2 regions of the Neobacillus sp. DZ-9 genome follow, and region 1 is predicted to be linked to the other one. Evidence: riboswitches for the same ligand, from Rfam matches in the RefSeq annotation. Region 1 holds a riboswitch; the other holds the start of a gene.
What was found. A riboswitch is a leader RNA that binds a small molecule or an ion and turns the genes downstream of it on or off. The one in region 1 is predicted to bind ZMP and ZTP.
Positions count from the first base shown of each region.

Region 2: it holds a riboswitch for ZMP and ZTP, as region 1 does, so the genes downstream of both, AC59HZ_RS26435 (bifunctional 5,10-methylenetetrahydrofolate dehydrogenase/5,10-methenyltetrahydrofolate cyclohydrolase) here and AC59HZ_RS24125 (phosphoglycerate dehydrogenase) in region 1, are expected to answer to the same signal.

Region 1 covers NZ_JCAIOL010000010.1:82,797-87,223, reverse strand. Annotated here, with positions in the region: gene cyoE (heme o synthase) at 1-280, opposite strand, end outside; gene AC59HZ_RS24125 (phosphoglycerate dehydrogenase) at 690-1,889, opposite strand; ZMP/ZTP riboswitch at 1,958-2,036, opposite strand; gene AC59HZ_RS24120 (NAD(P)/FAD-dependent oxidoreductase) at 2,082-3,143, opposite strand; gene AC59HZ_RS24115 (ABC transporter ATP-binding protein) at 3,394-4,239, shown strand; gene AC59HZ_RS24110 (iron-hydroxamate ABC transporter substrate-binding protein) at 4,190-4,427, shown strand, end outside.
Region 2 covers NZ_JCAIOL010000013.1:8,470-12,896, reverse strand. Annotated here, with positions in the region: gene AC59HZ_RS26455 (cation:proton antiporter) at 1-651, opposite strand, end outside; gene AC59HZ_RS26450 (spore germination protein) at 896-1,117, opposite strand; gene AC59HZ_RS26445 (hypothetical protein) at 1,387-1,638, opposite strand; gene AC59HZ_RS26440 (Spo0E family sporulation regulatory protein-aspartic acid phosphatase) at 1,906-2,166, shown strand; ZMP/ZTP riboswitch at 2,234-2,317, shown strand; gene AC59HZ_RS26435 (bifunctional 5,10-methylenetetrahydrofolate dehydrogenase/5,10-methenyltetrahydrofolate cyclohydrolase) at 2,389-3,228, shown strand; gene AC59HZ_RS26430 (DUF3238 domain-containing protein) at 3,490-4,068, opposite strand.

The DNA of each region.
Region 1 (4,427 bases):
CGGAATCGATATCAACATCATACCAGTTATTAAGGACAAGGGCTCCGGCCATCACCAACGTACTTCCAATCATCGTTAGTAAAAAATCCCCCCAATGATTGGTTAAGGATGAATCTGTAAAATATAACGCTAACCAAAATCCGGAAAAAACAGGCAATACATTGGCAATTAACACACTTGCTTTGAAAAGTGCTTTTATATCTTTAATCAGACTGGCTGGTTTTCCAGCACACGATAATGAAGTACTCTGTATTCGATATGGCAATCCATCTCGGTTCATCGATTTCCCACCATCCTACTAAATTTTTTGTAGTTTGATTCCATTAAACCATACATCCAAAAACTCATAAATGATTTTCATCACTCTCATGTTGTTTTCTAGTTTAGCACCATTTGTGGGCATTGAAAAACTAAAAAAAGACGACCTTTAGCATTCAATAGGTTTGAATGAAAGTCGTCTTTTTAAAATTTGAGGATAATTAAGGACATTTCCCATGCTTCCGAGGCTAGTTTTGTCCTTAAGGAGCTTTATTAAGGACATTTTGCTTGCTCCCGAAACTAGTTTTGTCCTTAAGAAGCTTTATTAAGGACATTTTCCTAGCTCCCGGGGCTAGTTTTGTCCTCAAGGAGCTGAATGGGATTATAGGAACTATTTTCAGCGCCCATTAAATTTAAGTACTTTTTCTTATCTATATAACTCGGACGTTAACAATACCCTCAATCTGCTTAATTTTTTCTTCCAAGCTAGGAATGATATCGCCGTTTACTTTGTTATCAATATCGATGATGGTATAGGCATAATCCCCTCGGCTTCTGTTAACCATGTCAGCGATGTTTAATTGGTAGGTTGAGATAGCTGAGGTAATCTGGCCAACCATATTAGGAACGTTATGATGGAAAGCTGTGACCCGGCGCTTTCCGGTATACGGCAAGGAAACGTTTGGAAAGTTGACTGAGTTTTTGACGTTACCTGTTTCAAGAAAGTCCTTCACCTGACGCGCCGCCATAATCGCACAGTTTTCCTCCGATTCTTGAGTAGAAGCACCAAGATGAGGAATAGGAATAGCATTTTTCATTTTTAGCACATTTTCATTCGGGAAATCGGTGATATACTTGCCAACCACGCCGCTTTCCAGGGCAGCTGCCATATCGGTTTCATTCACAAGCTCGCCGCGTGAGAAATTCAATATATGAACACCAGGCTTCAACAGGCTAAAAGTGACTTGATTAAACATTTCCCTTGTATCATCTGTTAACGGGACATGGACCGTAATATAATCAGACTCAGCAAACAACTGTTCAATCGTCATCGCTCTTTGAACATTGCGGGACAAGTTCCAGGCAGTATCAACAGAGATAAACGGGTCAAACCCAATCACATCCATATCTAAATCAAGCGCATCATTCGCAACTAGCGCCCCGATCGCACCCAGGCCAATAACACCTAGTGTTTTTCCCTTAATTTCTTTTCCAACAAATTGCTTCTTTCCTGCTTCAACAAGCTTCGGAATTTGCGCACCCTCGCCTTCCAACGTCTTGGTCCAGGCAATTCCGGCAAAAAGGTTACGGGATGAAGCCATTAAAGAGGTAAGCACCATTTCTTTTACCGCGTTCGCATTCGCACCAGGGGTATTGAAGACAACGATTCCTTGGTCCGTACATTGAGTAACCGGAATATTATTGACACCCGCCCCTGCACGGGCGATTGCTTTTACATTATTGCCGATTTCCAATGAATGCATATTAAAGCTTCGAACCAAAATAGCATCTGGGTTTTCACAGTCATTGTCGATAGCAAATTGACCCTTTTGAAAAACCTTAAGCCCGCTTTCGGCAATATTATTGAGCGTTTTAATCGTTTTAACCTTTTCTAAAGTTGTTGTGTTCATCCTTATTCTCCCCTTTTCGCTTGTGGTGGTTTCTTAGAAAACAGAAAGAGGCAAGGGATAAAATCCCTTACCTCTGCCCAGGCGAACGGCTGCGACACTATGTGCTCCCTCACGGTGATCCGTGTTTCGCCAGTTACACATAGCCTTTTTCATTTATTTTAATTTACCAAATTGTCGCTCAACTTTCAACCCTTAAAATATTTGTTCTTTTATCAATTGTTTTACTAAAGCCTTATTCCGCTTTTTAAAGAGTTCATTGTGGGAAGAAACCATCCCCGCTTTATGGGCGTCCGGCTGGATAAATTGCTTGGCCTTATTCACAGCGTTGGCTGCATCCTGAAAAGCGCCCGCAATTAAATTCACTTTTCCATCGTACATGAGGATATCTCCAGCTGCGTAAAGTCCCTCTACCGATGATTCACTCACAGCATTCCCCGCAATATAGAATTCTTCGGCTAATTGAATATTCAAACTGCTATTTTCAAGCAAGGCCGCATCACGTTCATAGCCATGATTAATGATTACTTCATCAATCGGCAAATACGAGAGCTCTCCTGTTTCATGATTCGTCAGCTCTACTTTTTCAATGGCCTCATGATCGCGGCTTGCCATCAGCTTGGTAATCGATGTATGAAACAAACAAACCGCTGAACTCTTCATCAGTTGCGTTGCCTGTGCTTCATGGCCCTTTAAAGCATCCTTGCGATAGGCTATGTATACCTTTTGGGCAATGGACTCCAGTTCATTCGCCCAATCGATGGCTGAATTTCCACCACCTGAAATGATCACGGTTTTATCTTTGAAATGCTTTAAAGACTTCACGGTGTAATGTAAATTAGACACCTCAAATCGCTCAGCACCCTCTATCTCTAGCTTTTGCGGCTTCAATATCCCGCTCCCTATGGCAACAATGACGGTTTTCGAAAAATGGATTTGCCCAGAGGCAGACTGCATGACAAAAATCCCTTCTTCATTCCTCGTAATCGATTCTACTTTTTCGTTTAACACGACGGTGGGGTTAAAGGTTAAACCTTGCTCCACAAGCTGCTCCATTAATTTCGCTCCTGGGATCGGCGTCTGTCCGCCTACATCCCAAATCATTTTCTCTGGATATACATGAATTTTCCCGCCTAATTGCGGCTGGAATTCGATCAACTTTGTCTTCATTTCTCTAAGACCGCTATAAAATGCCGAGTAAAGACCTGCCGGCCCTCCGCCAATTACCGTCACATCATATAATTCCTGCTGCTCCATTTTTGAACACTCCCCAGCAATGAATGGTAACTTTAACCTTTACATATATTCTATTTTAAATGATAATGATTATCAATATCATTTTTAAAAATTATTCCTCCCCTTTTCAATACCCTTCAACACTCCGGTCTCCCTTTCAATTATTGTTCTTCCACCTCAAAAAAGTTGTTGACAAATATGAGAACGACAACATATAGTTATTTTTGATAATGATAATCATTTTCAATTACTTGAATAAGGAGGACTGGGAATGGTTCGCCTCTATACTGAAGCGTTAAACATTGGCTATGGGGAACAGCTTATTGTTAAAAATCTAAGTGTCAAAATACCCGATCGAAAAATTACCACCATAATCGGCGCAAACGGTTGCGGGAAGTCCACCCTTTTAAAAGCAATCACTCGGATTATTTCACAGCAATCTGGCTCGGTCATTTTGGATGGAAAAAATATCTCTAGTGAAAACACTAAACTTCTAGCTAAAAAAATGGCCATTCTGCCGCAGACACCGGAAAGTGCGAGCGGATTAACTGTCGGCGAGCTTGTTTCCTATGGACGTTTTCCCTACCAAAAAGGCTTTGGCCGCCTGACAAAAAGGGATTATGAGGTCATAGACTGGGCATTGGAAGTGACAGGGACCTTAGCATTTAAGTTTCGCCCTGTTGATGCCTTATCAGGAGGCCAGCGGCAGCGTGTCTGGATTGCCATGGCCCTAGCACAAGAAACCGAAATCATTTTCCTTGATGAACCAACAACCTACTTAGATATGGCCCATCAGCTGGAAGTATTAGAGCTTTTACAAAAGCTGAATCTCGAACAAGGACGCACCATTGTCATGGTCCTTCATGATTTAAACCAGGCTGCCCGCTTTGCCGATTATCTCATTGCCTTAAAAGAAGGACAAATCGTGAAGACCGGGAATTGCGAGGACGTCATGACCCCTGATGTCTTGAAAAAAGTGTTCCAGATTGATGCCCAAATCGGCAGGGATCCGTGGACCAACAAACCGATGTGTATGACTTACAATCTATTAAAAGGAGAAATGAAAAATGAAAAAACTGCTATTTCCGATTTTCCTGCTCTTAGTGTTAATTATTAGTGCATGCAGTAGTAACGAATCATCCGGCAAGGAAAAGAGTTCCTCAGAAGAAAAACCAAAAACGATTACATACCAATCTGAAAATGGACCAGTTGAAGTACCTGCCAATCCAAAGCGTGTTGTGTTGCTTTCCGGTTTCACTGGAAATGTCCTCTCACTAGGCGTCAATGTTGTCGGTGTCGATGTTT
Region 2 (4,427 bases), on a different contig from region 1:
AATTAATGCAGATGAAATGACGGTTTCTGTTACTTTTAATGAAGAAAATTTATTCAAGAACCAAGGAACTACTTTCCAACCTACAAGAATTGCTCCTGCAAAGAATAATGCCTTCATCAATACAACCATTGTTAAATTAACATCGCCACCAGCAAAACTCATAAGGAATGCCAAAGCGATAATAACAACGACATCATCTATTACAGCAGCACCTAAAATAGTAGTACCTTCACGGGTCTGTAATTTGTTCATTTCTTTAAGTGCTTGAACAGAGATACTGACACTTGTAGCAGATAGCAATAAACCTAAGAACATTGATTGTATAGATGTAAGATTTATCATCAATCCAGCAAAATAACCCAGGAATAATGGAACAATAATACCGCCAAAACCGACAAATGTTGATGCCTTTCCCGTTCTTTTAAATTCATCAATATCTGTTTCAAGTCCAGCAATAAACATAAGCAATATAACACCTATTTGACTAAATTCCGTTAAAGTTTCAGTCTCGTGAATAAGTCCTAAAACTGAAGGTCCGAGCACAATTCCTATGAGGAGTTTGCCAAGAACTGAGGGTTGCCCCAATCTCACACTTAAGCTCCCGGCTATTTTTGCTGCGATTAAAATAATTGCTAATTGAAGTATTAACATATGAATACCACCTCCAATGATTATCTTTTGTAGAAAGGTAAAAAATACACAAAAAGCCTGTCACCAGGACATAATTATCCCCTGGTGACAGGCTCCTCCAATAAAACTATTAATTATTTAGTTTCTAAACATTATATACGATTGAAAATTAAAAAGGTTTCGTTTTTCTGGTTATACATTCTACTTTTTTACTATTTCAATAAATATCCTTGTACCACAGTTTTATCCACATTTTCTTAATTCTTTAGTTATCTTTAACTATAGGTTGGTCCACTAAATTTGTTTGTGCAACATTAATTGGACTAATTCCACTACATATAAAGATTTGTCCCCCCGTATTACCAGAAGCTGCACCGGCGTTAGTTTTGGTTGCAAATTTAGGAGAAATAAAAAGTGTATCCCCAAACTCGACGATCCCTTGCCCTCCTATACTATTTATTGTCACATTACCAGTAAATGCGGGCATTAATGACCACCCTTTAAATTAAATTAGATTATTTAAAATATGATGACGGATTTCTTTATGTTCGTTAAATTTGCATCTTTCTTGGTTAGATATCTATTTTAGTAACCTTGATCTTACGTTCAATAACATTTAATCGATTACCCAAGTAATAAAACAAAACACACTCTTTAAAAAGCCGATTGCTTACTTTTATGGAATCGTGACCATGGCTGGTTACGACCGGGAGAACCGTCCCCTTGGATCCTCCCATAGATCTACATGATTGTCTTTTACCAATAGATATCATCCAATGTAGGAATTGGCCGGCTTTCTATTTCTTTTACTACCTGAGTGATATCTTCTGACCCGTTCACAATCACTTTTTTAATGACTGTTTTACGAAATCCGCTTTCCCATTTTTTGTCTTGTATGAATTGATAGGCTACCTTTGGAATTTCGCTTTTATTCCGTGCATAAAAATATCCACTAGAAGAAACACCTGAACCATCGATCGTTAAGTTAACATCCAGAAGGAACTCCATAATATCACCTCTTGCTCTATTATAGAACATATGTTCGCTTTAACGCAACAGATACGGTTCTCATGGTTTCTGATGTGGTTAGTTAAAACCAGAAGAACCGTCCCCATGGCACGTGTCGAAAACCTACACTCTTCGTCTATTTTTGTCTCCTTTTATCTTGTTTTATCGAATCTATTCCATATTCGGTAAAGAATGCTATAATTCATCTCAATTAAGATTAGATTATTTTACTAAAAGTTTACTGAAATTCACGAGGTGATATCTGCAATGAGACTGGAACACTTTGAAGCAGCAATAAATGAGAAAAAGGCCGAAATGATTAATTTAGGAATGACAAAAGGACTTCAAAATGAAGAAACGATCTATTGCAGCCAAGAACTAGACAAACTACTGAACGATTATAATAGGTTATTATTAGACGCTAAACATTCTAAATCAAAAAATTATTACTTTGACCTTCCCTCTATTCTTATTACACAACTACATAGGATTTTATCGATTCATTCCAGATATTTTTTTATTAATTGAAAGCACCACCCTCCCCTTGGCCATCTTGACATTTTTCTTTTATATGTTATCTTTTTGTTATAAATGAAACAGTCACAGTAACTGACGACATCTGTGGAAAAGACCACAAGGAAGCTGTGATTGGTATTGTCGGGTCGTCTGGGCAGAGATAAGGAATATCCTTTTAGAGATAAGGATATTGTCCTTATCTCTTTTTTATTATCATTCCTGGAGGCGAAAAATATGGAGAAAATCATTTTGGATGGAAATGTTGTAGCTCAAAATATAAAGGATCAATTAAAAGGACGAATTGAATCATTAAAAAACAATGGGGTCACACCATGCCTTGCCACGATTTTAGTTGGTAATAATCCTTCCTCAGAAACATACGTAAGAATGAAGGGGAATGCTTGTAAGAAATTAGGTATAAATTCTATTCGTGTACATTTGCCTGAAGAAACAACGACAAACGAATTATTAGAAACAATTAGAGAATTAAACGAAGATCCAACTGTACATGGTATCCTTTTACAACATCCAGTTCCACCGCAAATTGATGAACGAATGGCTTTCGAAGCAATCGATATTCGCAAAGATGTAGATGGTGTTACAAGTGCTGGGTACGGTCAGACTGCATTGGGATTTGGAAATTATCCATCATGTACTCCAGCAGCCATTATGGAAATTATAAAATATTACAAGATTTCAATCGAAGGTAAACATGCCGTTGTTGTTGGTAGAAGCCCAATCCTAGGTAAGCCTGTTTCTGCGTTGCTTCTTAACGAAAATGCTACGGTTACAACTTGTCATTCTAAAACGGCTAATTTACCTGATATTTTAAAACAAGCAGATATTGTGGTTGCTGCCGTTGGTAAGCCCCAATTTATTCAAGGAAGTTGGATAAAGGAGGGCTCCGTTGTCCTAGATGCGGGATATAACAAAGGAAATATTGGAGATATAGATTATGAGAGTTGTTATCAGGCTGCAGGTGCGATAACACCTGTGCCCGGTGGTGTAGGCCCTGTTACCATTGCCATGTTGCTGAAACACACTGTTGATTCAGCTGAGAAAAACATGTTTTAAAGATAAAGTTGTTAAAAAACGACCAATACAGAGATAGAAACAGGTATTGTAAATTAGGCGAAGCAGTCTTTAGTTGAACAAGAAAATCTATTGCATCTTTATTAGACCTTGTTAAAAGCCCTTCTCTCCAGAGAGGGCTTTTCTTATTTAAGAAAAGCACCACCGTTATGATAGTCAATCTTCTTAAACTAAGCACCCGTTAGCTAATTGAATGACCTGCACTTTTTATACGACCAACTTGAAGGCGAAATTCACTGATTCTCATGCTTCAAAATGATACTCCATATCTCCAGCCATTGCCGCTGGCGTATCGCCCGTCTTTCGAAAGTCATGGGCGTGCAGGAGTTGAAAATCCCCAAAATCCAATTGTTTATAGAACTCGTAACACGGAAACCCATCATGACTTCCCTTCACTTTCACGGAGCCATCCTTATGAGCGTTTATCTGCAGAGAGTAGTCTACCGTCGGCTCATCAGGACGAAGCGGATTGTTTGCACTCGCTCGCATAGTTAATGATACCGTTTCCTCGCTCCACACTTCGTCTTCAACTCGAATACCGACTGTAGACGCTTTTCCTTGTTTGTACTCGACTAAGCCGTCTGGGGTTGTCATTTTGAGGACAGTAATACCCGTATCGGAGAAAGATGTAATTCGTTGCTTAATGAAGTCAATAACGACCTCCTGCTCTACACGGCAACGCCCAGTGTTTACCGCATACGGAGTGAATTCCCTTGCATCCCCCTGATATTCGTAAATCATGCCTGCAGAATCTTGAATTGCTGGTAGATAAAGCATACCGCCGATGAACACAGTACCTCTAATTTTGATTATTTCTGCCATAATAGAAGCTCCTCACTGACTCGAAGTTATTTTTAAAAGATATTTATAGTATTCGAGGGTTATTAATAATTTCCCTCTTTGTAACTATCCTGCATCCTATAGTTTAAGAAGATACCTTCAAACTCCATACTGATGTCAACATGAATATTCAATCATGCTTGAGTTTTTTATTTCATTAAATGGTCCTTAACATAAAGAAAGAGGACAATTCATGCTTCCGAATTGCGCCCGATTGTGGAATTGCCTAATTGGCGTTTTTAAAAAACTTTATTGTAATTAAAATCTTTATTGTCATTCAACAGGTCCTTTGCTATGAGCGCACAGGTGAGATGATTACCTTCAAATCCCAGAAAACTATA